4 regions of the Diaphorobacter sp. C33 genome follow, and region 2 is predicted to be linked to each of the others. Evidence: predicted binding sites of a transcription regulator. Region 2 holds the regulator's gene; each other region holds the start of a gene.
The links. The regulator LexA, encoded in region 2, represses DNA repair genes until DNA is damaged. The targets are predictions, from matches to a motif close to ACTGTATNNNNATACAGT.

Region 1 (5,518 bases), 1.8 Mb from region 2:
GGCATGCGCGGACAGCCGGCGATGGCCGGCATGGGCAGCCCGCTGGTGCGCGCGCGCCAGCGCGCCCAGGGCGTGATGATGCAGCTGCGGCGCTTGCTCACGCAGCCCACCACGGGCTACGACATGGTCAAGGCACCCCCCGCGTCCGCGGCGCTGGCCCATGCGCTGGCGGCGCACCGCGTCTCGGCCGACAGCTACTACAGCGACGTGGCCACGCTGGTCGAGGACTACAGCCCACAGGCCGTGGTCCGCGTGGCGAGCGCCGTGCGCGAGCGGTCCGTGGAGTTCAAGAAGAAGGCCAGTACCGCCAGCGAGAAGGCCATCATCGAGGTGGTGGCGCTGATGTTCCAGAGCATCCTGAGCGAAGACCGCATCCCGCCCTCGGTGCGCGTGTGGTTTGCACGCCTGCAGGTGCCGGTGCTGCGCGTGGCGCTGGCCGAGCCCGAGTTCTTCAGCAACCTCACGCACCCCGCGCGCCAGCTCATCGACCGCATGGGCGCCTGCGTGCTGGGCTTTGACGCCAGCTCCATCAATGGCAGCGCGCTGGAGGCCGAGATCCGCCGCATCGTGCAGGTGATCGAGCAGTACCCCGAGACCGGCCAGCGCGTGTTCCAGCTGGTGCACGACGAGTTCGAGAAATTCCTCGCCAAATTCCTCACCGAGAAGCAGGGCACCTCGCGCATCGTCAGCGTGGCCCAGCAGGTGGAGCAGCGCGAGACGCTGGCGATCCAGTACACCATCGAACTGCGCGCGCTGCTCAAGGACATGCCGGTGCGCGACGAGATCCGCGAGTTCTTGTTCAAGACATGGGCCGAGGTGCTGGCGATGTCGGCCGTGCGCGACGGGGCCCAGCATGCCAGTACCGCCGCCTTCAAGCGCGCCGCGGCCGACCTGGTGTGGGCGGCGGGTGCCAAGCCCAACCGGGCCGACCGTGCGCTGGTCATCCAGAACCTGCCGGCGCTGCTGCAGAGCCTGCGCCAGGGGCTGGCGCTGATCGGCGTGGCGGGGCCCGAGCAGGATGCACAGATCAAGGGAATCACCGACACGCTGGCCGACGCTTTCCTCTCCAAGACGGCCTCGATCCCGCAGGCGCACATCGATGCCATGGCCAAACGCCTGGCGAACCTGGAGGACTACATCGGCGACGAGGCGCTGGGCGACATGCCGCTGAGTGCGGACAACATCGAGATGCTGCTGGGGATCGACGCCTCGTCCATCCACGTCATCGCCGACAACGGCGCGCCTGTGCAGGACGACATGGTGGCCTGGGCGCAGCAGCTGCCGCTGGGCACCTGGTTCACGCTGGACCACAACGGCGCGTCCACGCAGGTGCAATACGCCTGGCACAGCCAGCGCAAGCAGCTGCACCTGTTTGCCACGCGCGATGGCGGCAGCTACCTCATCCAGCTGCGCCGGCTGGGGGCCTACCTGCAGGCGGGCCTGCTGGTAGCGCAGGAGGAGGAGAGCCTCACGCTGCGCGCCACGCGCGATGCGCTCATCAAGCTGGACGCCAACCCGGAGCGCCTGCTGGGTTGAGCGGTCGCGCAGCGGCCCAACGCGCACAACGGGGGCCGGCTGCGCACAGCCGCGCCGCGGGCCTCAAGCCTCTGGCAGGTCCATTGCGGCGCTAAAGCCATCGCGCGTATTGCGCGGTTTGGCATTGCACGACGGCGCGGCGTTGCGGGGTGCGACCGGTGGCGGACTGCGCGTCGACAGCTGCTATGGATGACATAGCTTTTGCCGCTGGACAGAAGCGCGCCAAGCCCCGTTCTATTCCCATTCATCACCACCCCGCACCACGCGGCGCACCACGTCGGCGGCGAAGCCACGCGTGGCCAGAAAGCGCATCTGGCGCGCACGCTCCTGCGGCGTGTCGGCGGGCTGGTCGCCAAAGCGCTGGCGCCACACGGCCCGGGCGCGCTGCAGTTCGGTGCCCGCCAGCTGGGCGGCGGTGCTGCGCACCAAATCCTCGTCCAGCCCCTTGCGCCGCAGCTCCTGCAGCACGCGCTGGGTGCCGAAGCGCTCCGCGCGGCGGTGCACCACGGACTCGGCCACGCGCTCTGCATTGATGAAGTCGCGCGCCTGCAGCTCGTCCAGCAGCGCTGGCAGATCGTCGCCCTCCTGCACGTGGCGCGCCAGCTTGGCCTGCAGTTCGCTGCGCGAATGCTCGCGCTGGGCAAGCAGGCGCAGCGCACGGCCCTTGAGGGAGAGGGCGGTGAATCCCATGAATGCTATTGAAAAAAGAGCTTCCAGCGCTTGATGGTCAAGCGCTGGAGGCAGATTTCGTTCAAGAACTCCGGTGCGTGGTTACGCTTCGATCTCGCCCGTCTTGTCGGCCTTCTTGCCGCGCGCAGGCTTGTCTTCGGGCAGATCGGCCGCCGGGCTGGCGTGGCCCGTGGGCAGCAGCGCGATGCCCAGACTTTCGCGCACCTTGTTCTCGATCTCCACGGCCAGGCCGGGGTTCTCGCGCAGGAACTCGCGGGCGTTGTCGCGGCCCTGGCCGATTTTCTCGCCGTTGTAGGCATACCAGGCGCCACTCTTTTCCAGGATGCGCGCGTTCACGCCCATGTCGATGATCTCGCCCTCGCGCGAGATGCCCTCGCCGAACAGGATGTCGAACTCGGCCGTCTTGAACGGGGGCGAGACCTTGTTCTTCACCACCTTCACCTTGGTCTCGTTACCAATGGCCTCGTCGCCCTTCTTGATGGTGCCGGTGCGGCGGATGTCCAGGCGTACCGAGGCGTAGAACTTCAGCGCGTTGCCGCCGGTGGTGGTCTCGGGGCTGCCGAACATCACGCCGATCTTCATGCGGATCTGGTTGATGAAGATGACCATGCAGTTGGTCTTCTTGATGGTGGCGGTGAGCTTGCGCAGTGCCTGGCTCATCAGGCGTGCCTGCAGGCCGGGCAGGGCGTCGCCCATCTCGCCCTCGATTTCGGCCTTGGGCGTGAGCGCGGCGACCGAGTCCACCACGATCAGGTCCACGGCGCCCGAGCGCACCAGGCTGTCCACGATCTCCAGCGCCTGCTCGCCCGTGTCCGGCTGGCTGATGAGCAGGTCGGTGAGCTGAACGCCGAGCTTGCTGGCGTACTGCACATCCAGCGCATGCTCGGCATCCACGAAAGCGCACTGGCCGCCTTGCTTCTGCATCTCGGCGATGACCTGAAGCGTGAGCGTGGTCTTGCCCGAGCTTTCCGGTCCGTAGATCTCGATCACGCGGCCGCGCGGCAGGCCGCCCACGCCCAGGGCGATGTCCAGGCCCAGCGAGCCGGTGGAGACCACCTGGATGTCCTCAATGGCCTCGCCCTCGCCCAGGCGCATGATGGTGCCCTTGCCGAACTGCTTTTCGATCTGCGCGAGGGCGGCTTGCAGGGCCTTGGCCTTTTCGCTGTTGACGGCGGTTGCGTTGCCTTTGACGGTGGCGTCCATGGAATGCTCCTTCGGGTCGGGGTCACGGTGAAATCGTGTGCCTGCCTGGAAACTGTTTCCAATGACAGGCTGGATGCTTGAACAGTAGTTTATGGGCGGTTGATGCGTTATCCAATCAATTTTTGGTCAGTTTGGCTGACAATGTGCGGATGACCGCTCCCCCCAGCCTCGACGACCGCTGGCGCCAGACCCACCTGGGCCGCCTGCTGGGCCATGCCATGCGGCGCTTCGATGCGCGCGTGCTGCAGCTCATGGCGCGCGACGTGCAGGTGCCGCTGGCGCTGTCCAACCTCGCGGCGCGCGACCAGGTGAGCGCCGCGCACATCCACATCACGCGGCATCTGTCGCTGCAGGGGGACCGCCTCACCGACCTGGCCGAGCGCGCGGGCATGGCCAAGCAGTCCATGGCCGCGCTGGTGGAGCAGTGCGCGGCCTGGGGTCTGGTCACGCGCGAGCCCGATCCGCGCGATGCGCGTGCGCGCCTGGTGCGCTTCACGCCCACGGGACTGGCGTGGCTGCAGGCGTTTCGCGCGGCGGTGGCGCAGGCCGAGGGCGAGTTCCGCGCCGAGGTGGGGCAGGACGTGGCCACGGTGGTTGCGCTGGGTCTGGAGGCCTATGCCGGCGGCGAGGGCACGGCGGCCTAGAATTCAGATAGAGCGCAGGCCGGCGCACGACAACCAGGAGAGACACCCCATGCGCATCCTCATCGCCGAAGACGACCAGGTGCTTGCCGACGGGCTGCTGCGCACGCTGCGCGGCTCGGGCGCCGTGGTGGACCATGTGGCCAGCGGCACCGAGGTCGATACCGCGCTCCTGACCAACAACGAGTTCGACCTGCTGATCCTCGACCTGGGTCTGCCCAAGATGCACGGCCTGGAGGTGCTCAAGCGCCTGCGCGGGCGCGGCTCGGCGCTGCCGGTGCTGATCCTCACGGCGGCCGACAGCGTGGACGAGCGCGTGAAGGGCCTGGACCTGGGCGCCGACGACTACATGGCCAAACCGTTCGCGCTGTCGGAGCTGGAGGCGCGCGTGCGCGCACTCACGCGCCGCGGCATGGGCGGCACCAGCAGCGCCATCCGCCACGGGCCCCTGGTGTACGACCAAGCGGGCCGCGTGGCCACCATCGACGGCAAGATGGTGGAGCTGTCCGCGCGCGAGCTGGGCCTGCTGGAGGTGCTGCTGCAGCGCGCCGGCCGCCTGGTGAGCAAGGAGCAGCTGGTGGAGCGCCTGTGCGAGTGGGGCGAGGAGGTGAGCAACAACGCCATCGAGGTCTACATCCACCGCCTGCGCAAGAAGATCGAGCGCGGGCCGATCCGCATCGCCACCGTGCGCGGCCTGGGCTACTGCCTGGAAAAGATCCCCGGCTGACAGCACCCGTGGATGCTCTGTTATTGATAGCTGCTTGCGCTTGATGCATAAGCGCTAGCGGCCAAAAAAGCCCACCACCTTGAAAATCTTCCAGCGCGAGCAGCGCTCCCTCTTCGGCGAAATCCTGGACTGGATGCTCACGCCGCTGCTGCTGCTGTGGCCGGTGAGCCTGGCGCTGACCTGGCTGGTGGCCCAGGGCCTGGCCAACAAGCCCTTCGACCGCGCGCTGGAGTACAACGCCCATGCGTTGGCGCAGCTCGTCACGGTGCACGACGGCAAGGTGCTGTTCAACCTGCCCCAGCCCGCCAGCGAGATCCTGCGTGCCGACGAGTCCGACATCGTCTATTACCAGGTGCTCTCGCCCACGGGCGACTACCTGTCGGGCGAACGCGACCTGCCGCGCCCGCCGCCCGAGGAGCAGGCGTTCTCCGGTGAGGTGCGGCTGCGCGACGCCGAGCTGCGCGGCATCGACATCCGCGTGGCCTACATCTGGGTGCGCGTGCCGCTGCCCGATGCGCCCGCCGCGCTGGTGCAGGTGGCCGAGACACGCGCCAAGCGCAGCGTGCTGGCCACCGAGATCATCAAGGGCGTGATGCTGCCGCAGTTCGTCATCCTGCCGCTGGCGGTGCTGCTGGTCTGGCTGGCGCTGGCGCGCGGCATCAAGCCGCTGCACCAGCTGGAGGAGCGCATCCGAGCGCGCAAGCCCGACGACCTCTCGCCG
Region 2 (5,518 bases):
CAGCGCATGCACGGGCTGGGCCGCGTCCTCGGGCGCCGTGATCAGGAGAGAAACCGCGGGCGATTGCCGCAGGTTGCGAGTATGGGCGGCGAGGGCGCTGACATGCAATACCAGCACCTGGGCCGTAGAGTCGATGGCATACGGAACGAACGACACCGCCGGCGTTGTGAATGGCACCGATTCCGCGCCGGGCAGGGTTTGCAGCGTTGCCAGCGCGGCCGTGCGCCGGCCCCACAGCAGTTGCTGCAGCAAGCGGCCCAGGCGGGACTCGTGGGTCATGGCGTGCTTGGGGGCGGGAAGTTGCAAGTGCCGTGCATTGTAGAAACGGGCCTGCGATGAACGCGCTGTGGCCGCGACGCCTTCGAAAAGTGTCAGAAGCGGTCGCGGCAGTGCCCCGCGGTCAGCGCAGGGCCAGGCGCTCCAGTTCCGCGCACACATCGGCCATGCGGCCGGAAATCACGAGCTTGCAGGCGTCGTCGGTGTCATGGCGCAGGATCACGCGCAGGGGGAGCGAACGGGTGGAGATCGCAGGCCGCAGACCTGTGTGCTGCGTGGCCGCATCCGCGGCAGGCATGGCAAAGGCGCGGTGGCGGGCCGGAATTTCTTGCGCCATGCCTGCCACGGCGGGGCTATCGGGAGGGCCGGCGTTGGGCGTCGCTCCCTGGAGTGCATCGGTGCGTCCGTGCGTGGTGCAGGCAGAGGGTGCCGCGCCGCGCGACATATGGCGTGCGGCCAGTCCCCATCGGCGCAGGCGGCGCAAGGGGCGGGAAAGGGTGGCAAAGGCAAAGAGGGCAAATCCCATGTGAAGACTCCGGCATGCCAGGGCATGAAGGTGGAACACAGGCAGGATTGCCAAGGACGTCAAGCGCGCATCCGCAGGGTTGGCATGCCGCAGCTACGGGGCATGCCCGGGCTACCGCCTGCCAGACGCCCGCCACCTGCGGTGGCGCTGCATTCAACGGACTACATGAGCATGGTGTTGCGTATCAGGCCCACGGCCAGCCCTTCGATCTCGAAAGGTTCGCCCGGCTCGACGCGGATCACCGGGTAGTCGGGGTTCTCGGGCAGCAGTTCGATGGCGCTGCCTGTGCGGCGCAGGCGCTTGACTGTGACGTCATCGCCCAGGCGCGCCACGATGATTTGCCCGTTGCGTGCCTCGCGCGTTGCCTGTACGGCGAGCAGGTCGCCGTCCATGATGCCCGCGTCGCGCATGGACATGCCGCGCACCTTGAGCAGGTAGTCGGGCTTGTGCGCAAACAGGCTGCCTTCCACCGTATAGGTCTGGTCCACATGCTCCTGGGCGAGAATGGGCGAGCCGGCCGCCACGCGGCCCACCAGCGGCAGCGTGAGCTGCGACAGGCCGGGTATCGGCAGGTTGAACTGGGCGCCGCGCGCCGCATTGATGTTGCGCACGGTTTCGCCGCGCAGGCGGATGCCGCGCGAGGTGCCGCTGACCAGTTCGATCACGCCCTTGCGGGCCAGCGCCTGCAGGTGCTCCTCGGCCGCGTTGGCGGACTTGAAACCCAGCTCTGCCGCGATCTCGGCGCGGGTGGGCGGGGCGCCGGTGCGCGCGATGGCGGTCTGGATCAGGTCCAGGATCTGCTGCTGGCGGGCGGTGAGCTTGGGACTGTCGAGCATGGTGCGATCCAATGCGGTCGGTGGTTGAGTGGGTTACTGTTTTTTAATCCAGTATCTGTATTTTTGAACAGTTTTTGGAGGGATGCAAGTGGCAGCTGCAAGAAAAATCGTCGTTATGGGCACCGGCGGCACGATTGCGGGCTCTTCCGCGGTGCAAGGTGCGAACGTGGGCTACACGGCCGGGCAGATCGGCGTGGAGCAATTGCTGGCCGCGGTGCCCGGGCTGGTGCAGGCCGCGGGCGGCGCGCTGGTGGCTGAACAGGTGGTGCAACTGGACAGCAAGGACATGGGCTTTGACGTGTGGGCGCGCCTGGCCGGTCGTTGCGCCGCACACCTGGCCGACCCGGCCGTGGCCGGCGTCGTCATCACCCACGGCACGGATACGCTGGAGGAAACCGCCTGGCTGCTGCACAACCTGCTCGATACCACCGCCAAGCCGGTGGTACTGACCTGTGCCATGCGTCCGGCCACGGCGCTCGCGCCGGACGGGCCGCAGAACCTGCTGGATGCCGTCACGCTGGCGGCCGATCCCTCAGCGCGGGGGGTTCTGATGGCGGCCGCTGGCGTGGTGCACGGGGCACGCGAGGTGAGCAAGGTGCACCCGCTGCGGCTGGACGCGTTCGACTCCGGCGATGCTGGGCCTCTGGGATGGATGGAAGCGGGGCGCGTGCGCTGGGCCCGCGGCCTTGCGCCGCAGGTGGAACAGCCCGCGCATGGCGCGCTGGTGCCGATCCTGCCAGATGCAGCCTGGCCACGCGTGGAAATCGTCCTCAGCCACGCCAGCGCGGATGGCGCGTTGGTGGACTGGCTGGTGGAGAAGGGCGTGCGCGGCATCGTGGTGGCCGCCACCGGCAATGGCACGCTGCACCATGCGCTGGAGGCCGCGCTCGCGCGTGCCGTGGCGGCCGGGGTGCAGGTGCGCGTGGCTTCGCGCTGCCCGCAGGGGCGGATGATGGACCTGACGGGTACGCCCTGGCGCGATGCGGATGGGCTGAGCCCTGTGAAGGCACGGGTCAGCCTGCTGCTGGAGTTGATGCAGTCCGCTAATTCATAAGCACCGTCATGGGCCGAGGCGCTTGCCTGGGCACACAGCACAACGCCCCGCGTTGCGGGGCGTTGGCGGGCGCCGGCGGCGGGTTCGTCAGCTTGACAGTGCCGTCAGGGCGCGCTGGGTGATTTCCTCCACGCTGCCGGTGCCTTGAATGGCACGATACTTGGGCGCGTTGGCGGGATCGGTCTTGGCCCAGCTGGAGTAATAGTCCACCAGCGGACGGGTCTGGTCGCTGTAGACCTGCAGGCGCTTCTTGACGGTTTCTTCCTTGTCGTCCTCGCGCTGCACCAGGGGCTCGCCCGTCACGTCGTCCTTGCCTTCGACCTTGGGCGGGTTGAACTTCACGTGGTAGGTGCGGCCCGAAGCCGGGTGGGAGCGGCGGCCGCTCATGCGCTCGATGATGGCGTCGAACGGCACGTCGATCTCCAGCACATAGTCGAGCTTCACGCCCGCGGCTTTCATGGCGTCTGCCTGGGGGATGGTGCGTGGGAAGCCGTCGAACAGGAAACCCTGGGCACAGTCGGGCTCGGCGATACGCTCCTTCACCAGGTTGATGATCAGGTCGTCGCTGACGAGCTGGCCCGCATCCATGACGGCCTTGGCTTGCAGGCCCAGGGGCGTGCCGGCCTTGACGGCGGCGCGCAGCATGTCGCCGGTGGAGATCTGGGGGATGCCGAATTTCTGGCAGATGAACGCGGCCTGCGTACCCTTTCCGGCGCCGGGAGCGCCGAGCAGAATCAGTCTCATGGATGTCCTCTAGTGTTTTGAAATCAGCGGGCACGCTTGCCGTCGGCGCGCCAGCGCGGGACAGGTGCTCTTGTTGCGAACAAGGATAGCACGCGGGCCATGCGCCAAGCTGACGGCCGCGCTAGCCGCCCAGGAGGGTGCGCACGCGCTCCAGGTCGGCTGGCGTGTCCACGCCCGCACCGGGTGCGCTGCCGGTCACGTGCACGGCGATGCGGTGGCCGTGCCAGAGGGCGCGCAGCTGCTCCAGCGCTTCCAGTTGCTCGGTCGGCGCCGCTGGCAGCTGTGGAAACCGGCGCAGAAAGCCTGCCCGGTAGCTGTAGATGCCGATGTGCCGTAGCGGTGCGAAACCCACGGGCACCCCCGTCTGGCCCGGCTGCCACCAGAGGCTGCCCGGCGCGTGGTCGCGTGCGTGGGGGATGGGGGCGCGGCTGAAGTAGTGCGCGAGGCCCTGCGCGTCCAGCACCACCTTCACCACGTTGGGGTTCGCAAAGTCCTCCGCGCTGTCGATGGCGTGCGCGGCGGTGCCCATGCTGGCATCGCCGCGTGCATGCAGCAGTGCGGCCACGGCGTCGATCAGCCGTGGGTCGATGAGGGGCTCGTCACCCTGTACGTTCACCACAATGTCTTCGCCCGCCAGGCCCAGCAGCTCGCAGGCCTCGGCCAGGCGATCGCTGCCGCTGGCGTGGTCGGCGCGCGTCAGCAGAGCCTGCACACCATGCGCCTGGCAGGCCTGGACGATGCGCGCGTCGTCCGCCGCGACCACGCAGCGCTGGGCGCCGCTCTGGCTGGCGCGGCGGGCCACATGCACCACCATGGGCAGCCCGGCGATATCGGCCAGGGGCTTGTTGGGCAGGCGGGTGGAGGCCAGGCGCGCCGGTATCAGCACCGTGAACGGTGCGGCGCGACTCACTGTTCCAGCTCCTCGTCGCTCAAGGGGCGGGCCTCGTTTTCCAGCAGCACGGGAATGCCGTCGCGCACGGGATAGGCCAGCCGTGCGCTGCGCGAGATGAGTTCTTGGCGTTCGCGGTCGTAGGTCAGCGGGCCCTTGGTGACGGGGCAGACCAGCAGTTCAAGCAGTTTGGGATCCATGGTGTTCCTCAATGGCCGGACGATGATAGCGACGCCAGGCGGGCGTCGAGCGCGTCGAAGAAGGCCGGCGGGATCCGCACGGCCAGCGGCACGGCCAGCGCGTCCGGGTGCGTGGGCCAGAGCTTGACGGCGTCTTTTTCGGTACAAATCAGCCGTAAGCGCTTATCCGGCGGGCGCTGCCAGCTAGAAAAATCATAGTGATCGGGCAGTGCTTCCTCGCTCTCGGGCTGGAGGCCCCTCGCGTGCAGCATCGCAAAAAAGTCGTGCGGCCGCGCGATCGCCGCGAGTGCGTGCAACGGTTCGCCCCGCAATTGCTCCAGCGGCAGGTGCTGCCCGCTGGCATTCACGGCATGGGCGGCGAGTTCACGTAACAGCGCGAATTGCGGCGCGACCCCACCGGGCGAGGAGCCGGCGTGGAGCACCAAGTCCACCGCGCGCGGCCAGGGCTCGCGCAGCGGGCCGGCAGGCAACAGCCAGCCGTTGCCGGCGCCTTCGTCGTTGAAGACGCAGACTTCCAGGTCGCGCGCCAGGGCCAGGTGCTGCAGGCCGTCGTCGCAAACCAGGATGTTGGTGGCGGGGTGGGCGGCCAGCAGCGCGCGCCCTGCCTGGGCACGCCTGCGCGCCACGAAGACCGGGGCGCCGCTGGCGCGGGCGATGAGCAGCGGCTCGTCGCCCACCTCGGCCGCGCTGCTGGCGGGCAGCACTTCGCGGCAGTCTGCGGTGGCGCGGCCGTATCCCCGCGAGATGACGCCCGGCCGCCAGCCGCGGGCCTGCAGGTGGCGCACCACGGCCAGGGTCACGGGCGTTTTGCCGGCGCCGCCGGCGATCACGTTGCCGACCACGATGACGGGCACGGGCAGCCGCTCGCTGCGCAGCAGACCCGTGCGATAGAGCGCGCGGCGCAGCGCCGTGAGCACGCCGTACAGCAGCGACAGCGGCCACAGCGCCAGGGCCAGCGCGCCACGTTGCTGCCAGGCGCCGCGCAGCCGCTCG
Region 3 (5,518 bases), 370 kb from region 2:
CCTGACGTGCTGGCCCTGGGCGACTGCGCGGCCTGCGTGTGGGACGGTGGCCGCATGGTCCCGGCACGCGCGCAGGCCGCGCACCAGCAGGCCGACTACCTGGCGCGCGTGCTGCTGGCGCTGCTGCGCGAGCGCGAGGTGGCGGAGCCCTTCGTCTATCGCGACTTCGGCTCACTCGTGTCGCTGGGTGAGAACAAGGGCGTGGGCAACCTGATGGGCGGCCTGGCGGGGCGCAACTTCTTCGTGGAAGGGCTGATCGCCAAGTGGATGTACATGTCGCTGCACCTGATGCACCACCGCGCCATCCTGGGCCTGGGCAAGACGGCGGTGCTGGCGCTGGCGCGGCTGCTGCAGCAACGCGTGTCGGGGCGGCTCAAACTGCACTGACCGGCGCGACGGCGGCTTCAAAAACCATAGCTGGCAGCGCTTGCTGCGATTGGATCTCAGGCAATAAACGCCTTGAACTGCTTGATTAGCAAGCGCCAGCAGCTCACTTTTTTGATGACTTATCCCGCCAGCAGCTTCTGCACCAGGTCCGCGGCCGTGGACGCGCCGTACTTGCGCATGAGCCGCGCGCGGTAGATTTCCACCGTGCGGTGGCTGATGTCCAGCGCGCGGCCGATCTCCTTGGAGGTCATGCCGTCCAGCAGCCGCGCGGCCACCTCGCGTTCGCGCGCCGTCAACTCGGCGCGCACAGGGCGCTGCGCGCTCAGGTCCTCGAAGCTCCAGATGCCCGAGGCGTGCGGATCGTTGCGATCCAGCGCGCGACCGGACACGTGGCACCAGAAGGTTTCGCCGTTGGCGCGCTTCATGATGCGGTTGTCGGCATAGTGGCCGCGTGCGTTCAGGATGGGCGCCATGCGTGCGCCCAGCCGCTCATATTCGTCCGGGCTGGGGTAGAGGATCTGGAACGACTGGCCGATGAGCAGTTCGCGCGAGGCGCCGAACATCTCGCACACATGGCGGTTGCAATCCACCATGGTGCGGTTGCGCGAAATCACCAGGCCCACGGGTGCCATCTCGAAGGCCAGGCGGTAGTCGGCAACATTCATAGTGGTGCAAGTCTTTAGGGAAAACTACTTAGAAAACTACGTAGTATCGTAGCGCATCCACCCAGCAAACCAGGAGACTGTAGTGAACAAGCTTTACCCCTCGGCGGCCGAAGCGCTCAAGGGCGTCGTGGCCGATGGCCAGCTGATGGCCGTTGGCGGTTTCGGCCTGTGCGGCATTCCAGAGGCCTTGATCGATGCGCTGCAGGCCAGCGGCGTGAAGGACCTCACGGTGATTTCCAACAACGCGGGCGTTGACGGCTTCGGCTTGGGCAAGCTGCTGGAGACGCGCCAGATCAAGAAGATGATCAGCTCCTACGTGGGCGAGAACAAGGAGTTCGAGCGCCAGTACCTCGCGGGCGAGCTGGAGCTGGAGTTCACCCCGCAGGGCACGCTGGCCGAGAAGCTGCGCGCCGGCGGCGCGGGCATCCCGGCCTTCTTCACCAAAACCGGCGTGGGCACCATCGTGGCCGAGGGCAAGGAGCTGCGCGAGTTCGACGGCGAGACCTACGTGATGGAACGCTCGCTGGTGCCGCAGGTTTCGCTGGTCAAGGCCCAGCGGGCCGACAAGTCGGGCAATCTGCAGTTCCGCCTGACGGCACGCAACTTCAACCCGGCCGCCGCCATGGCGGGCAAGCTGTGCATCGTCGAGGTGGAGGAGGTGGTGGAGACCGGCGCGCTGGACCCCGACCAGATCCACCTTCCCGGCATCTACGTGCACCGCATCGTGCACAACCCGAACCCCGAGAAGCGCATCGAGAAGCGCACCATCACCGAGAAAGCAGGAGCCTGAACCATGCCGTGGACCCAAGACCAGATGGCGGCCCGCGCCGCGCAAGAACTCGAAGACGGCTTTTACGTCAACTTAGGGATAGGCATTCCCACGCTGGTGGCCAACTTCACCGGCGACAAAGAGGTGTGGCTGCAGTCGGAGAACGGCATGCTGGGCATCGGTGCCTTTCCCACCGAGGACAAGGTGGATGCCGACCTCATCAACGCCGGCAAGCAGACCGTCACCACCATCCCCGGTTCGTCCATCTTCAGTTCGGACCAGTCGTTCGCGATGATCCGCGGCGGCAAGATCAACCTGTCCATCCTGGGCGCCATGCAGGTCAGCGAGAAGGGCGACCTGGCCAACTGGATGATCCCCGGCAAGATGGTCAAGGGCATGGGCGGCGCCATGGACCTGGTGGCCGGTGTCAAGCGCGTGATCGTGCTCATGGAGCATGTGGCGCGCAAGAAGGACGGCACCACCGACCTGAAGATCCTGCCGGCCTGCACGCTGCCGCTGACGGGCGTGGGCGTGGTGGACCGCATCATCACCGACCTGGGCGTGATGGACGTCACCCCCGAAGGCCTGAAACTGGTGGAGTTGGCGCCGGGTGTGAGCTTCGAGGACATCCAGTCCAAGACCGGCGTGCCGCTGCTGCGCTGAGGACAGGCATCCGCCAGGCCGCCATGCGCATGCACGGCGGGGGCGCGGGGCCAAAACTACGGGCCGGGTGGGATCACCCGGCTTTTTTGTCTTTTTGCGCAAGGCAAAGCGCCGTATAGTGCGCGTGACATTTTTTAACATTTCGTCTGCGCATGAACGCACCCGACCTCAGCCCGGCGGCTTTTGCCGACGGAGACAGCCATTACCTGCGTGCCATCACCGACATGGCCGATCGCCGCACCGTGGTCACGCAGGAAGCGCTTTACACCGACCGGGGCATCAAGCTGGTAGACAAGGGCGCGCGCGTGGACAGCCGGCTCTACGACCGCTTGGTCAAGCACAAGCTGCGCGGCAGCATCGACGAGCATCTGGCCATGGACGACATGGTCAGCGTGCAGTCCATCGTGCAACTGGCCGCGTCGCAGTGCGAGCACGACACGCTGGCCTATCTGCTGGTGCACACGCTGGAGGGCATGACCGCCGAGAAGCTGCTCGCGCCCGTGCGCGCCTTGCTGCTGCCGCCGTCCCTGGCCTTCAAGCTCACCGTCATGCGCGAGCAGCATCCGGTGCTGTTCGAGCACAGCGTGCGCATGATGCTGGCGGCCGTGTACCTGGGCATCAAGAGCGGCTGGAGCGACCGCGAATGCGTGCCTCTGGCGACGGCGGCGCTGCTGCACGACATCGGCGTGCTGCACATGGACCCCGTCTGGCACGACCCGGCCAACAAGATGACGGCCGTCGGGCGCCAGCAGCTCATGGCGCACCCCATCACGGCCATGTTGATCATCCGGGGGCAGAACATGTTCCCGCGCGTGGTGGAGCAGGCCGTGCTGGAACACCATGAATGCATGGATGGCAGCGGTTATCCGCGCGGCCTGCAGGGAGACCAGATCTCGCTCATGGGGCAGATCCTGATGGTGGCCGAGGTGGTGGCCGCCTTCTTCGAGAAATACGCCAACGAGGCCGCGGCCCAGCGCCTGTCGCTCACGCTGCGCCTGAACCACCGCAAGTTCCCCGCAGCGCTCATCGCCTGTCTGCTGCCCGTGCTGCAGATACGCGCCGTGCAGACCGATGTACAGGTCACGCCGGCAGATGTGGAGCGGCTCATTGAACAGCTGTCCACGGCCTTCGGCGACTGGGACACCCGCCGCGCCGGGCTGCCGCCAGAGGCGGCGGAATCCGAGGCCTGCGCCTTCGTGGAGCAGCGGCTTTCCGCGCTGCAAAAAACCCTGTTCGAGGCCGGCTCCCATCCCCAGCAGCAGGCAGAGGCCCTGCAATACCTGCAGGGCGATGAACAAGGCTTGGCCGAACTGGCTCTGTTGGGGCGGGAAGCCCTGTGGCAGCTGCAGGGCATCGTGGACGCCACCCACAGCCGCTGGCTCACGCTGGAGCACAGCCCGCAGGCGGGCGACCGTGCGGTCGTGCAGTGGCGCGATGCCTGTGCAGTGCGCTTGGCGCAGCGCTGAAATTCGCTCCCTGACGCACCGCCGGATCAGACGCTAGGCCCTGACGCCGGCCGGGTTGGAGCCACCAACCGCCGATGATTACTGTATATTTGAACAGTATTCATCGGCGGTTCGCATGGCGGCTTTTCTTTCCTCTTCCCTGAACGCGCTGCCCGGCGTCTGGCAGGGCGATGCCTGGGCGCACGCGCCGCAGCCGGCGCTGGCCACGGGCCATGCGCCGCTGGATGCGCAACTGCCCGGTGGGGGGTGGCCGTTGGGGTGCATGAGCGAGTTGCTGCTGCCTCCCCAGGCCCATCCCGAGTGGACCCTGGTGATGCCGGCCCTGGCCGCGCACCTGGCGCAAGGCCCGGGACGCGCGGTACTGGTCACGCCGCCGCTGGAGCCCTTCCTGCCGGCGCTGCAACCCCTGGGGGTTGCCGCCGACCGGCTGTGCTGCATTCACCCGCCCAGCCCGCGTGCGGACATGGCCGCGGCATGGGCTTGCGAGCAGGCGCTGCGTTGCCGCGACGTGCGCGCCGTGCTGGCCTGGCTGCCACAGGTGCCTGCCGCCGTGCTGCGGCGGCTGCAGCTGGCGGCCGCGCAGCACCGCCAGCTGCTGTGGGTGATGCGTCCCGAGCGCTCGCGCGCGCAGGCATCGCCCGCGCCGCTGCGCCTGTGGCTGCAACCGCAGGGCGAGGAGCTGCACGTCCATGTCGTCAAGCGGCGCGGCCCGCCGCTGGCGCAGCCCGTGGCACTGCCCGCACGCACGCCGGTACTGGCCGCGGCGCTGCAGGCACAGGCCCAATGGCGCCGCCAGGTGCAGGCGGCCGCCTGGGGCATGGGGGGCCACACACCGCAGGAGGTGGAGGATGCATTGGCTTGCCTGGCACTTGCCACCCATTGAGGCCACGACCGGGCCCGCCACCGGGTCCGTGATCGGTCTGCCGCCTGCCGCGCAGGGCTGGTGGGCGCTGCGCTTCACGCCGCGCGTGGCCCTTGTGGACGAAGCGCTGCTGCTGGAGGTGAGCGGTACCGAACGCCTGTGGGGCGGGCGCGCCGCTCTGCAAAGCCTGCTGCGTGACCACGCGCCCCCCGGGCCCGAAACCCTGGAGGGCGGGTCTCTCTGGGCCAGTGCGCCCACGGCGCTGCAAGCCCTGGCCCTGCTGCGCCTGCAGCGCCAGGGCCGGCCCGTGCCGCGGCGGCTGCCGCACGATCTGCCGGTTGCCACCCTCTCGGCGCTGCGCCCGCATGCCCAGGCGCTGCAGCAGCTGGGCTGCCGCACCTGGGGCGCCGTGCGTGCGCTGCCGCGCGCCGGGGTGGCGCGGCGCTTCGGCGCCGAACCCCTGGCGGCGCTGGACCGCGCATGGGGCGACGCACCGCATGGCCTGGACTGGATCACGCTGCCCGAGCAGTTCGCGCTGGAGCTCGAACTGCCCGCGCTGGCCGAATCGGCCCCCGCGCTGCTGTGGGCCGGCCAGCGCCTGCTGGATGCACTGCAGGGCTGGCTGCGCGCGCGCCACCAGGGCGTGCAGGCGCTGGAGCTGGCCTGGCGCCATGACCTGCGCCGCATCGACGGCGTGGACCTGCCC
Region 4 (5,518 bases), 140 kb from region 2:
ATAGAACAGGGTGGTGGGCAGGGCTTTGTGACCCAGCGCGCTACCCAGCTGGCCCGCTGAGTCCAGCAGCACATCGGCGGCCGGCAGGCGCTGCTGCGCCGCAAACCGGGCGACTGTCTCGGGCGGCTCCCCCTGGTTCACCCACAGAAAACGCACCTGTGACTGGGGCGACTGCGCCTCGCGCGCCTGCAGCATGACGGGCATCTCGCGCCGGCAGGGCGGGCACCAACTGGCCCACAGGTTCACCACCACGGGCTGCCCCTTCAGTTCTGGCAGGGCGACCGTGCGCGCATCCAGCGCCACGCCTTGCCATGAGGGCAGGGCGGCCTGCTCGCGCGGTGCCGTAGCCTGCAGCACGCCCCAACCCAGCAGCCATACGCCGGCGAATGTGGCCAGCCCGGCCGTGGCGCTCTGCCGCCATGGGCTGCGGCGCAGCCACAGCAGCGCGACATAGAGCAGCGCGGCGCCCAGGCCCGCCCAGGGCGACCACCCGCCGTCGCGGATGTCGAGCACAGCCACCGACGCGCTGGCATACAGATCCGCATAGCGCAGCACGAAGCCCAGCCGCGCCGCGATCAGTGCGACCAGGGGCAGCCGCCAGCCATGCGGGCCGCCCGTCAGGCCACGCCGTGCGGCCAGTCGCTCATGCACCATCGTGCCCAACTGCCAGGCGCCCAGGAGCACCAGCAACATCCACGGCAGGACCAGTGGGCCCAGGTGCAGCACGCGGTCCACGGCGGCGTCAGTCCTTTGCCGCCGAAGAGGTCACCGCCAGCGCCGGAAGGCACAGCCGCGCCCGCAGGCCGGGCTGGGCCGGCTCCAGCGTCAGCGTGCCATGGGCGCTTTCGGCGATGCGGCGCACGATCGTCAGGCCCAGACCGCTGCCGGGCGAGGAGCTGGACTTGCGCCAGAAACGCCGCAGCGCTTGCTCGCACTCCGCAGGGGTCAGGCCGGGGCCTTCGTCGCGCACACAGACTTCCACCGTGCCCGGGCCGGCAGCATCGGCTTGCCAGCGCAGCGTGGCACTCACAGGGGCGGGGCCCTGGTGATGGCGCAGCGCGTTGTCGATCAGGTTGGTGATGGCGCAGGCCAGCAGCGCGGGGGGCAGCGGTAGCTGTATTGCCTGCCAGGCTGCCGGGTCGGCGGGTATTTCTGTCGCGTCCAGCGGTGGGGAGGGCAACTGAATGCCCTCGTTCTCGGCACGCTGCAGGGACTGGCTGCAGGCCAGGCGGAAGGCCTGCGCGATGCCGGTGCCCACGGTGGCGCGCGCCTCTCCCGCGCTGGCGCTTTCCACGCGTGCAAGCTGCAGCAGTTGCTCCAGCGTGGCGTGCATGTGGTCGATGCCTTCGCCCGCTTGGCGCAGTGCGTTGGCGGCCTTGTCGGGGCTGGCGTTGTTGTTGCCCGCGGCAAGTGTCAGCTGCGCCACCTGCACATGGGTCTTGATGGCGGTGAGCGGCGTGCGCAGCTCATGCGCCGCGTCGGCGGTCCAGCGGCGCTCGTGTTCCATGCTGGCGTCCATGCGCGCCAGCAACTGGTTCAGGCTGTCCACCAGCGGGGCCAGTTCCTTGACGTCGCGGCCCGACTGCACGGGCGTGGGGTCGTGGGGTGGGCGCTGCACCAGCTCCTCGCGCAGGCGCTGCAGCGGGCGCAGGCTGCGCGTGCCCATCCACCAGGTCAGCAGCAGGATGACGGCAAGCGCCAGCACGAAGGGCAGCACCAGCGTGCGCACGAAGGTCTGCACCAATTGGTCGCGCACATCCAGCCGGTCGGCGGTGGCCACGCGCACGCCCTTGTCCTCCAGCACATAGGTGCGCCACTGCTTGCCGCCCTTGGTGATCTGGCCAAAGCCCGCGCTGCCGGCAGAGGCCATGTCCGGGATGTTGTTGGTGCGCGCGATGGGCAGGATGTCCACTTCGCTGCGCACCAGGCTCACCTCGCAGGCCACGCCATCGCGGCCAATGACCGACAGCAGCGCATCGTTGCTGGCGCGCGGCGCTGCCGCCAGCTCGGCCTGCTGGAACTGCTGCACGATGCCCACCACCATCCGGGCCGATGCGATGAGGCGGTCGTCCAGCAGCGTGCGCAGCTCGCGCTGCATGTTGATGAACTGCCAGATCGCCACGCCGCTCCAGACCAGGCAAATGGTCAGGCTCAGGCCCAGCACCAGCCGAACCCGCAGGCTTTGCATAGGACGTGGCGTCATGCCGCACCGCCGCAGTACCGCGTGCCCAGCCGAAAGCCCAGGCCGCGCACGGTGTCGATCACATCGGCGCCCAGCTTCTTGCGCAGATGGTGCACGTGCACGTTCACGGTGTTGCTGCCCACGTCCTGGTCCAGGCCGTACAGGCTGTCATGTAGCTGCGCCGCGCTCAGCACGCGCCCGTGCGCCTGCAGCAGGGCCTGCAGCAGCGCCCATTCGCGGCGCGAGATGTCTATCGCCACGCCGTTGCGCGTGACTTCGCCGGTGGCCATGTTGACCTGGCAGTCGCCCAGCGCCAGCAGGTCGCTGGTGCGCCCGCCCGCGCGGCGCAGCAGGGCGCGCAGGCGCAGCACCAGCTCCTGCAGGTCGAAGGGTTTGGTCAGGTAGTCGTCGGTGCCGGTCTGAAAGCCGGCCACCTTGTCCTCGATGGTGCTGCGCGCGGTAAGGATCAGCACCGGCAGCGCCAACCCCTTGGCGCGCCACTGGCGCAGCAGGCTGATGCCGTCGCCATCGGGCAGGCCTAAGTCCAGCACGCAGGCATCGAACTGGCGGCTGGTCATGTGGGCCTGCGCCTGCGCCACGCTGCCCGCGGTGTCGCTGGTGAAGCCGTGCAGCTCCAGCCCGGCCTGGATGCCGCTGGCCACCAGCGCGTTGTCTTCGACGATCAGGATGTGCATGCGGCCCGCTTGGCAAAAGCCCGCATTCTAGGAACGGCGCGTTATCCCCACATTAACGGCGCACCCGCTGCGCCGGTATCATTGACTGTATAAACGCACAGTCTTTTGTATGCCGCAGCCCGGCCTTGCGCCCGCACCGCACCGCTTTTACTACCTGCACAACTTCCAGCGTGCGCTGGACTGGCTGCACACGCGCTATGGCGACCTGCTCGGTGTGGACGACCTGCAGTTCCTCACCGACTTTCGGCAACTGCCCCAGGCCGCACAGGCCCTGCTGGTGCGCATGGTGATGCGGCGCGGGCCGTGGTTTCGCGCGAGCAAGCTGGCCTATGACGAGATTCCCGACACGCGCGACGCCGCCGCGCCGCTGCTGTCGCGGGGCTGGCTGTGCGCCGATGCGCCCCTGGGTCTTTTGGAGCTGTTCGCCTTGCACACCAAGCGCGAGCTGCTACAGATTTTGCAGGGCACTGCGCTGCACCCCACCATGCGCAAGGCCGAAATGCTGCAGGCCCTGGCCGACCGCGCTGACCTGCGGCAGCCCTACGCCGCCTGGCACCCGCACGCCGACGAGCCCGTTTGGCACGTGACGGTGGGCGCGCGCTGCGAGCGCCTGCGGCTCATGTTCTTCGGCAACCTGCACCAGAGCTGGGCGGAGTTCGTGCTGGCCGACCTGGGCGTGTTCCGCTACGAGGCCGTGCCGCTGGACGCCGCCTCGCGCCCGTTCCAGAGCCCAGCCGATGTGGACACCTACCTTGCCCTCAGCGCCTGCCGCCAGGCGCTGGACGCGGAGGGCGCCGATGCCGCTGCGCTGCTGCAGGCCCTGGCCGCCGCGCACAGCGCCACGCCATGGCTGGAGCAGCGCCGCGCGCGGGTCCTGCTGCGCGTGGGCCAGGCCTGCGAGCGCGCGCACGACTGGCCGCTGGCCGTGCAGGCCTACGCCGCCAGCCGCGCCCCCGGTGCGCGCCACCGCCAGATCCGCGTGCTGGAGCGCATGCAATGCTCCGATCAGGCCCTAGCCCTTGCTCATCAAGCGCTGGATGCTCCTGAAAGTGAAGAAGAACACCAGCGCGTGGCGCGCATGCTGCCGCGTCTGCGCCGCAGCCTGGGGCAGGGCGGCGGGCCGCGCCGGCCGGCACTGGCCCCGGCCGTGGCCGCGCTGCGCATGGACGTGGAACTGCCCGCGCCCACGCCGCCCCAGTCGGTGGAGCACGCGCTGCGCGCGCACTGGCACTGCGCGGAGGCGCCGGTGTTTTATGTGGAGAACACGCTCGTCAACGCGCTGTTCGGCCTGCTGTGCTGGCCGGCCATCTTTGCGCCGCTGCCCGGCGCGTTCTTCCACCCCTTCCAGAGCGGGCCGGCCGACCTGGCCGCGCCCGACTTCGTGGCGCGCCGCCAGGCCCTGTTCAACGCCTGCCTGGCCGAACTGCACGACGGCCGCTACCGCGCCACCATCGTGCAGCGCTTTGAAGAGAAGCACGGCACCCAGTCGCCCTTCGTGGCCTGGGGCGCGTTGAGCGCCGAGCTGCTGGCGCTGGCGCTGGACTGCATTCCGCCCGCGCACCTGGAGCGGCTGTTTGCCCGGCTGCTGTGCGACGTGCAGGCCAACCGCACCGGCCTGCCCGACCTGGTGCGCTTCTGGCCCGGCCGCCCGCCCGGGGCCGAGCGCTATGCGCTGGTGGAGGTGAAGGCCCCCGGCGACAAGCTGCAGGACAACCAGACCCGCTGGCTGGATTATTGCGTGGCGCAGGGCATTCCGGTGCAGGTGTGCCACGTGCAGTGGTGCGGCGCGGCATGACGGCCGCCCCGCGCCCCCACGTGGTGGCCGTGCGCGCGCTGTGCGAGTTCACGGCCCGCACGGGTGACCTGGACCTGCGCTTCACCCCCGCCCCCAGCGCGCTCGAAGGCATGGAGGGCCACCGTGCGGTGCAGCAGCGCCGCGGCGCAGGCTACGAGGCCGAGGTGCCGCTGAGCGGCAGCTATGACCACCTGATGGTGCGCGGCCGTGCCGATGGCTGGAACGCGGCGCTGGGCCAGCTCGAAGAAATCAAGACCTACCGTGGCACGCTGGACAGCGTGCGCCCCCACCACTGCGCGCTGCACTGGGCCCAGGCCCAGGTGTACGGCCACCTGCTGTGCCAGGCGCGCGGGCTGGCGGGGCTCAAGCTCGCGCTGGTCTACGTGCATGCCACCACCCATGCCGAGACCGTGCTGGTGCAGGAACACACCGCCGCCGCGCTGCAGGCGTTCTTTGCCACGCAGTGCCAGCGCTACCTGGCCTGGGCGCACAGCGAGGCCGCGCACCGCCAGCAGCGCAACGCCGCCCTGGCGCGGCTGCGCTTTCCGCTGCCCGCGTTTCGCGCCGGGCAGCGCGATCTGGCCGTGGCCGTGTACCGCACCGCACACCCCAACGCAGAGGGTGCCAGCGCACCCGCCGGGCGTTGCCTGCTGGCCCAGGCGCCCACCGGCATCGGCAAGACCCTGGGCACGCTGTTCCCGCTGCTCAAGGCGATGGCGCCCCCGGCTATGGCGCCCCCGGCGATGGTGCCCCCGGCGATAGCCGCGCCAGGGCAGGGCGGGCCGGCTCCGGCCGCTGCCGCATCCGGCGCCGCCGCCGATGCGGTGGCCAGCGGGGATACGGAAG

Region 1: a site for LexA is predicted at 3,498-3,515, ahead of recA (recombinase RecA). Genes of this name have one in related genera too.
Region 3: a site for LexA is predicted at 4,031-4,048, ahead of imuA (translesion DNA synthesis-associated protein ImuA). Genes of this name have one in related genera too.
Region 4: a site for LexA is predicted at 2,962-2,979, ahead of QY917_RS03465 (VRR-NUC domain-containing protein). Genes of this name have one in related genera too.

What each region holds. Positions count from the first base shown of each region.
Region 1 covers NZ_CP129980.1:2,775,659-2,781,176, reverse strand. Annotated here, with positions in the region: gene QY917_RS13120 (DUF1631 family protein) at 1-1,536, shown strand, start outside; gene recX (recombination regulator RecX) at 1,771-2,226, opposite strand; gene recA (recombinase RecA) at 2,308-3,429, opposite strand; gene QY917_RS13105 (MarR family winged helix-turn-helix transcriptional regulator) at 3,579-4,073, shown strand; gene QY917_RS13100 (response regulator transcription factor) at 4,123-4,797, shown strand; gene QY917_RS13095 (sensor histidine kinase) at 4,877-5,518, shown strand, end outside.
Region 2 covers NZ_CP129980.1:856,624-862,141, forward strand. Annotated here, with positions in the region: gene QY917_RS04065 (pyridoxamine 5'-phosphate oxidase family protein) at 1-279, opposite strand, end outside; gene QY917_RS04070 (hypothetical protein) at 401-802, opposite strand; gene lexA (transcriptional repressor LexA) at 964-1,638, opposite strand; gene QY917_RS04080 (asparaginase) at 1,721-2,692, shown strand; gene adk (adenylate kinase) at 2,780-3,436, opposite strand; gene kdsB (3-deoxy-manno-octulosonate cytidylyltransferase) at 3,558-4,346, opposite strand; gene QY917_RS04095 (Trm112 family protein) at 4,343-4,525, opposite strand; gene lpxK (tetraacyldisaccharide 4'-kinase) at 4,534-5,518, opposite strand, start outside.
Region 3 covers NZ_CP129980.1:1,227,355-1,232,872, reverse strand. Annotated here, with positions in the region: gene QY917_RS05895 (NAD(P)/FAD-dependent oxidoreductase) at 1-387, shown strand, start outside; gene QY917_RS05890 (PAS and helix-turn-helix domain-containing protein) at 507-1,052, opposite strand; gene QY917_RS05885 (CoA transferase subunit A) at 1,135-1,842, shown strand; gene QY917_RS05880 (3-oxoacid CoA-transferase subunit B) at 1,846-2,484, shown strand; gene QY917_RS05875 (HD-GYP domain-containing protein) at 2,637-3,950, shown strand; gene imuA (translesion DNA synthesis-associated protein ImuA) at 4,066-4,833, shown strand; gene QY917_RS05865 (DNA polymerase Y family protein) at 4,799-5,518, shown strand, end outside.
Region 4 covers NZ_CP129980.1:717,843-723,360, forward strand. Annotated here, with positions in the region: gene QY917_RS03450 (TlpA disulfide reductase family protein) at 1-735, opposite strand, end outside; gene QY917_RS03455 (ATP-binding protein) at 743-2,203, opposite strand; gene QY917_RS03460 (response regulator) at 2,200-2,877, opposite strand; gene QY917_RS03465 (VRR-NUC domain-containing protein) at 2,987-4,672, shown strand; gene QY917_RS03470 (ATP-dependent DNA helicase) at 4,669-5,518, shown strand, end outside.